Regions from separate parts of the Streptomyces sp. NPDC031340 genome, predicted to be linked through region 1. Evidence: riboswitches for the same ligand, from Rfam matches in the RefSeq annotation. Region 1 holds a riboswitch; the other holds the start of a gene.
What was found. Region 1 has a riboswitch for S-adenosylmethionine ahead of ACZ5GT_RS35560 (aminotransferase class V-fold PLP-dependent enzyme). Riboswitches for the same ligand answer to the same signal wherever they lie in the genome.

Region 1 (3,396 bases):
GCGATCTCGGCGGTCCTCGGTGCGTTCCTGTACCTCTTCCCCAGGGCACGGGTGACCAGTCTCCTGCCGTTCCTGCTGTTCCTGCCGCTGCGGTTCCCGGCATGGGTCGTGCTGCCGTTCTGGGCGGCCCTGCAGTGGGTGGCGGCGGGGCGGGCGGCCCAGGGGCCCGGCGTGGCCTATCTGGCGCACCTGGTGGGCTTCGGGCTGGGGTTCGTGCTGGCCTGGGCGCGGCATGGGAGGCCGAAGACCTGTAGCGGGCCTCGGAAGGGTGGCGGGTGCGACGGGCGGGCTAAGGTGAAGTCCGCCCCAGCTCCGGCCACCGAGGGAGAGAACCAGCCGTGATCACCGCGATCGTCCTCATCAAGACCAGCGTGGACCGGATCCCCGAGATCGCCGAGTCGATCGCCGCGCTGGACAGCGTCAGCGAGGTCTTCTCCGTGACCGGCACCTACGACCTGATCGCCATGGTGCGGGTCAGGCAGCACGAGGACCTGGCGGAGGTCATCCCGGGACGCATCAGCAAGATCCCGGGCGTGGAGGCGACGGACACGCACGTCGCCTTCCGCACCTACTCCCAGCACGACCTGGAGGCGGCGTTCGCGATCGGCCTGGACTCCTGACCGGCCTGGACAAGTCCTGACCGCCGCCCCGCGGACGCTCCCGGCTCAGACGGCGGGGACGCAGCGGCCGTCCTGCGTCCGGTAGCGCAGCTTCGCGCCGTCGCGTACCAGTTCCCGCACGGCGCCGACGAAGCGCTCGACGTGTTCGTCGGGCGTTCCGGCGCCGAAGCTGACCCGGACGGCGTTCAGCGAGTTCTCGCCCGGCGTGGCCTCGGGGGCGCCGCACTCGCCCTGGGTCCGCGGGTCGCTGCCCAGCAGGGTGCGGACCAGGGGATGGGCGCAGAACAGACCGTCGCGGACGCCGATGCCGTACTCGGCTGACAGGGCGGCGGCGAAGTGGGAGCTGTTCCAGCCCTCCACGACGAAGGAGATGACGCCGACGCGGGGCGCGTCGTCGCCGAACAGCGACAGCACCCTGACCTCGGGTACGTCGGCCAGGCCCGCCCGCACCTTGCCGATCAGGTACCGCTCGCGGGCGACCAGTGTGTCGAAGCCGGCCTCGGTGAGCGCCTCGCAGGCCGACGCGAGCGCGTAGGCGCCGATGACGTTCGGCGAGCCAGCCTCGTGCCGGGCGGCGCTGTCGTGCCACTCCACGTCCACTCCCCCGTCCGCGCGCCGGGTCACCCGGCGGCTGGCGCCGCCGCCCGCGAGGTACGGCTCGGCCTCCCGCAGCCAGTCGGCGCGGCCGGCCAGGACGCCGGAGCCGAAGGGGGCGTACAGCTTGTGGCCGGAGAGGGCGACCCAGTCGACGTCCAGCTCCCGGACGCTCACCGGGTGGTGCGGGGCGAGCTGGGCGGCGTCCAGGACGATGCGGGCGCCGTGCGCGTGGGCGGCGGCGGCCAGCTCGCGCACCGGCCACAGCTCGCCGGTGACGTTCGAGGCGCCGGTGACGCACACCAGGGCGGGCCCGTGCGGGTCACGGGCGGCCAGGGCGCGCTCCAGGGTCTCGACGGCCTGGCGCGGGCCGCGCGGGGCGTCGAGGAAGGTGACGCGGGCGTCCCGCCACGGCAGCAGCGAGGCGTGGTGCTCGGTCTCGAAGACGAAGACCTGGCAGCCGGCCGGGAGGGCGGCGGCGAGCAGGTTGAGCGAGTCGGTGGTGGAGCGGGTGAAGACCAGCTGGTCGTCGGCGCGGCAGTCGAGGAACCCGGCGACCGTCCGGCGGGCGTTCTCGAACAGGTCGGTGGACAGCTGGGAGAGGTGGCCGGCGCCGCGGTGGACGCTGCCGTAGTACGGCGCGTACGCGGCCACGTCGTCCCAGACGCGCCGCAGGGCGGGGGCGCTGGCCGCGTAGTCGAGCGCGGCGTAGGCGACCTCGCCGCCGGTGGCGAGCGGCACGGTGACGTCCCCGCCCAGAACGGGCAGCGGGGAGCAAATGGTCCGGGCGGCGGCAACGGTGCAGACGGACATGGCGAACTCCTGTGGAAGGCAAGGGAATTCACCGCGCGAGCGGTACGGCTCAAGGACGAGCGGGTACGGCTCAAGGTGAGCGGGTACGGCTCGAGCGCGGGAAAGGTGAAGGGGGTACGCGGAGGCGGGGCTCTACGCCCTATCGCATTCGCTTGCTCACAGAAGGCTCCTCGACGACCAGGACCCCTGGTGTACGAGGGGTCCGCGCTTGCCGTGGACCTCGCTGCCCACGGCCTGGTCCTCACCCGGGGCACCCCGCCACGGACGGAGGGTTGCCGGACAGTCGGCCGGGGCCTTGTGACTGTCACTCATGACCTGGACAGGAACGTACGCGAGGTGATCGCGGTCCCGCAACTCCTGTCCGGATCGCGGGACCGCGCTTCACCTCGGTCAGGCGTTGCTGGCGGCCACCCAGCGCTCCAGCGTGCGCTTGGCCGCGCCGGAGTCGATCGACTCCGCGGCCTTGGCCATGCCCTCGCGGATCTGCTCGGCGAGCGTCCCCGAGCCCGGCTCCAGGGCCACCAGCGCGGCCGCCGCGTTCAGCAGCACGGCGTCCCGTACGGGCCCGCTCTCGCCCTCCAGCAGCCGCCGGGCGACCTCCGCGTTGTAGGACGCGTCGGCGCCGCGCAGCGCCTCCACCGGCACCAGGTCGATGCCGACGTCGCGCGGGTCGAAGACCTCCTCGCCGACCTTGCCGTCGCGGACCACCCAGACCCGGGAGGTGGCGGTGGTGGTCAGCTCGTCGAGGCCGTCGTCGCCGCGGAACACCAGCGAGGAGTGGCCGCGCTCGGCGAAGACGCCCGCCACGATCGGTGCCATCCGCGGGTCGGCGACGCCGACCGCCTGCGCCTTGACCTTCGCGGGGTTGGTCAGCGGGCCGAGCGCGTTGAACACCGTGCGGATGCCCAGCTGCCCGCGGGCGGCGCCCGCGTGGCGCAGCGCCGGGTGGAACTTGATCGCGAAGCAGAAGGTGATGCCGGCCTCCTCGGCGACCGCCGGGACCCGCGCCAGCGGCAGTTCCAGGTTGACGCCCAGCTTCTCCAGCACGTCGGACGCGCCGGAGGCGGAGGAGGCGGCCCGGTTGCCGTGCTTGACGACCTTCGCGCCCGTGCCGGCCACCACGATCGACGACATGGTGGAGATGTTGACCGTCTTCGCGCCGTCGCCGCCGGTGCCGACGATGTCGACGGCCGCGCCCGGCACCTCGATGACGTTGGCGTGCTCGTACATGGTGCGGACGAGTCCGTTGATCTCCTCGACGGTCTCGCCCTTGGCCCGCAGGGCCACCACGAAGCCGGCGATCTGCGCGTCGGTCGCCTCGCCGCGCATGATCAGGTCCATCGCCCAGGCGGTGTCGTCGGCGCTCAGG
Region 2 (3,396 bases), on a different contig from region 1:
CCCCGCCCGCCGTCTCGGCGAAGATGCCCTCGGTCCGGGCGAGCAGCTTGATCGCGTCGACGACCTGCTCGTCGGTCACGTCCTCCACGGCGCCGCCGGTGCGGCGGGCGATGTCGAGGACGTAGGGGCCGTCGGCCGGGTTGCCGATGGCGAGGGACTTGGCGATGGTGTCCGGCTTCTGCGGGCGGACCACGTCGTGGCCGGCCTTGAAGGCGGTGGAGACCGGCGAGCAGCCCAGCGCCTGCGCGCCGAAGATCTTGTACGGCTTGTCCTCGACGAGCCCGAGCTTGATCAGCTCCTGCAGGCCCTTGTCGACCTTGGTGAGCTGCGAGCCGGAGGCGATGGGGATGACGATCTGGTCCGGCAGCCGCCAGCCGAGCTGCTCGCACACCTCGTACGCCAGGGTCTTGGACCCTTCCGCGTAGTAGGGCCGCAGGTTGACGTTGACGAAGCCCCAGCCCTCGCCGGCCGGGTCGCCGATGAGCTCGGAGCAGAAGCGGTTGACGTCGTCGTAGTTGCCCTCGATGCCGACGAGCTCGCCGCCGTAGACGGCGGCCATGACGATCTTGCCCTGCTCCAGGTCGTGCGGGATGAACACGCAGGAACGGAGGCCGGCCCGGGCGGCGGCGGCGCCGACGGCGCCGGCCAGGTTGCCGGTGGAGGAGCAGGAGAGGGTGGTGAAGCCGAAGGCGCGGGCGGCCTCCAGGGCCTGGGCGACCACGCGGTCCTTGAAGGAGTGCGTCGGGTTGCCGGAGTCGTCCTTCACGTACAGCCCGCCGGTCACGCCGAGTTCGCGGGCCAGGTTGTCGGCCTTGACCAGCTTGGTCCAGCCCGGGTTCAGGTTGGGCTTGTCGGCCACGTCCGCGGGGACGGGCAGCAGCGGCGCGTAACGCCAGATGTTCGCGGGTCCCGCCTCGATGCGCCTGCGGAGTTCCTCGGTGTCGTAGGCCGAGAAGTCGTACGCGATCTCCAGCGGGCCGAAACACTCCTCGCAGGCGAAGACCGGTCCGAGGGGGACCCGGTGACCGCATTCGCGACAGGACAGAGCGGCGGCGGGGCCGAGGTCTACGGTGGAGTCCGTGGTGCTTGCAACAGTCTGCACAGCCATGTGAGGCGAGGCCCTTTCTCCTCATCTTCCTCACGACGCATCTCGCCGTGAGACGGATTTGGCACCTTCCCTAGCCGGGAGCCTCGCGCGGCGATCGACGGTGATCGGTACGAGAACCGGCTGGAGGGTTGCCGGGGCTTCATCGGGCCGTGTCCCTCTGCCCCTCTGGATGAGCGGTATTCGGTTGTGAACGCGGGACGACCCCCGACATGCGATGGTCATCAGCGTTGTTCAAGACTGTAACCGAAGGCCAGGACAGTTGAGATAGCCGTCCGAACCGCGAGATGGATCACATGGTCCGCCGCCGAGAGAACGCAGAGGAGCCGCGCACTGTGCTGAACGAAGTCGAGCGCTGGCTGAACACCCGCTCCTGGTCCGTGACCGACCGGCCGCTGCACATGATCCTGGCCGCCAAACAACGCACCGGTCAGTCGGTCAGCGTCGTGCTGCCCGCGCTCAACGAGGAGGGGACGGTCGGCGACATCGTCGCGGCCATCCGTCACGACCTCATGCAGCAGGTCCCGCTCGTCGACGAGATCGTCGTCGTCGACTCCGGGTCCACCGACCGCACGTCCGAGGTCGCCGCGGCGGCGGGCGCGCGGGTGGTCCACCGCGACGAGATCCTGCCGCGCATACCCACCGTCCCCGGCAAGGGGGAGGTGCTGTGGCGCTCCCTGCTCGTCACGAGCGGGGACATCGTCTGCTTCGTCGACGCCGACCTGAAGGAGTTCTCCTCCGACTTCGTCTCCGGGATCGTGGGCCCGCTGCTCACCGACCCCGGGGTCGACCTGGTCAAGGCGATGTACGACCGTCCGCTCGGCGGCGCCGCGGGCCAGGGCGGCCGGGTCACCGAGCTGATGGCGCGCCCGCTGCTGAACATGCACTGGCCGCAGCTGGCCGGGTTCGTGCAGCCGCTCGGCGGCGAGTACGCCGCCCGCCGCGGCCTGCTGGAGCAACTGCCCTTCCCGGTCGGCTACGGGGTGGAGCTGGGCATGCTGGTCGACGCGCTGCACCTGGTGGGCCTGGACGCCCTCGCCCAGGTCGACGTGGGGGTGCGCAAGCACCGGCACCAGGACGGGCAGGCCCTCGGCCGGATGGCCGCCGCGATCTACCGCACCGCCCAGCTCCGCCTGGCCCGCGGCCACCTGATCCGCCCCGCGCTCACCCAGTTCGAGCGGGGGGAGGACGGTTTCGAGCCGCGTACCTACTCCGTGGACACGGAGGAGCGGCCGCCGATGGCGGAGCTGGCGGAGTACCAGACCCGCAAGGTGGCGTAACGCTCCGCTGAAAGCGCCGGTGCCGTGCCATGCCGCGCCTTGTCGTGCCGCGCCTTGTCGTGCCGCGCCATGTCGTGCCGCGCCATGTCGTGCCGCGCCATGTCGTGCCGCGCCATGTCGTCGGTCGCCTGCCGCGCCGTCGTGGCCGGTCGCGCAGTTCCCCGCACCCCTTCGGGGCGCTGCATAGCCGGATCCTTTCGGTGGGTGCCGTCCGGTTCCCGCGCCTCGCGACGCGCGCGCGGGGGGCGGGAACCGGACGGGCGTTTGAGCGATCCGTGGCCGGGCTAGTTTGGGCTTATGGCTTCCACGGCTTCCCCTTCCTCCTCTGCCGGTTCTGCTTCCCCTTCCGCCTCCATGTCCGCCGCTTCCCCACAGGGCGCCGCTCATCAGGTGCTGGTCGCGTCCAACCGCGGGCCCGTGTCGTACCAGGTGCGGGAGGACGGCTCGCTGCACGCCAAGCGGGGCGGGGGCGGAGTGGTCTCCGGTCTGTCGGCCATCGGGCCGGAGGCGGGGGCGCTGTGGGTGTGCTCCGCGCTCGGCGACGGGGACCGGGAGGCGGTGCGGCGCGGGGTCGGCGAGGCCGGCGTGCGGATGCTGGACATCCCGGCCGACGTGCACGCCGACGCCTACAACGGCATCGCCAACTCGGTGCTGTGGTTCGTCCACCACATGCTGTACCAGACGCCGCTGGAGCCCGTCTTCGACGCGGAGTTCCGGCGCCAGTGGGCGGCCTACGAGACCTACAACCGGGCCTTCGCGCAGGCGCTGGCCGAGGAGGCCGCCGAGGGCGCCGCGGTGCTGGTGCAGGACTACCACCTGTGCCTGGTGCCGGGCATGCTGCGGGAGCTGCGGCCGGACCTGCGCATCGGACACTTCTCGCACACGCCGTGGGCGCCCGAGGCCTACTTCCGGCTGCTGCCGGACGACATCCGGGCCCAGCTGCTCGGCGGCATGCTCGGCGCCGACCGGCTCGGCTTCCTCACCCGCCGCTGGGCGGACGCGTTCGCCGCC

Region 2: it holds a riboswitch for S-adenosylmethionine, as region 1 does, so the genes downstream of both, thrC (threonine synthase) here and ACZ5GT_RS35560 (aminotransferase class V-fold PLP-dependent enzyme) in region 1, are expected to answer to the same signal.

Annotation. Positions count from the first base shown of each region.
Region 1 covers NZ_JBVIIE010000069.1:17,586-20,981, reverse strand. Annotated here, with positions in the region: gene ACZ5GT_RS35570 (rhomboid family intramembrane serine protease) at 1-342, shown strand, start outside; gene ACZ5GT_RS35565 (Lrp/AsnC family transcriptional regulator) at 339-620, shown strand; gene ACZ5GT_RS35560 (aminotransferase class V-fold PLP-dependent enzyme) at 666-2,027, opposite strand; SAM riboswitch class IV at 2,227-2,343, opposite strand; gene trpD (anthranilate phosphoribosyltransferase) at 2,418-3,396, opposite strand, start outside.
Region 2 covers NZ_JBVIIE010000100.1:7,345-10,740, reverse strand. Annotated here, with positions in the region: gene thrC (threonine synthase) at 1-1,108, opposite strand, end outside; SAM riboswitch class I at 1,127-1,284, opposite strand; gene ACZ5GT_RS39950 (glucosyl-3-phosphoglycerate synthase) at 1,441-2,385, shown strand; gene ACZ5GT_RS39945 (alpha,alpha-trehalose-phosphate synthase (UDP-forming)) at 2,740-3,396, shown strand, end outside.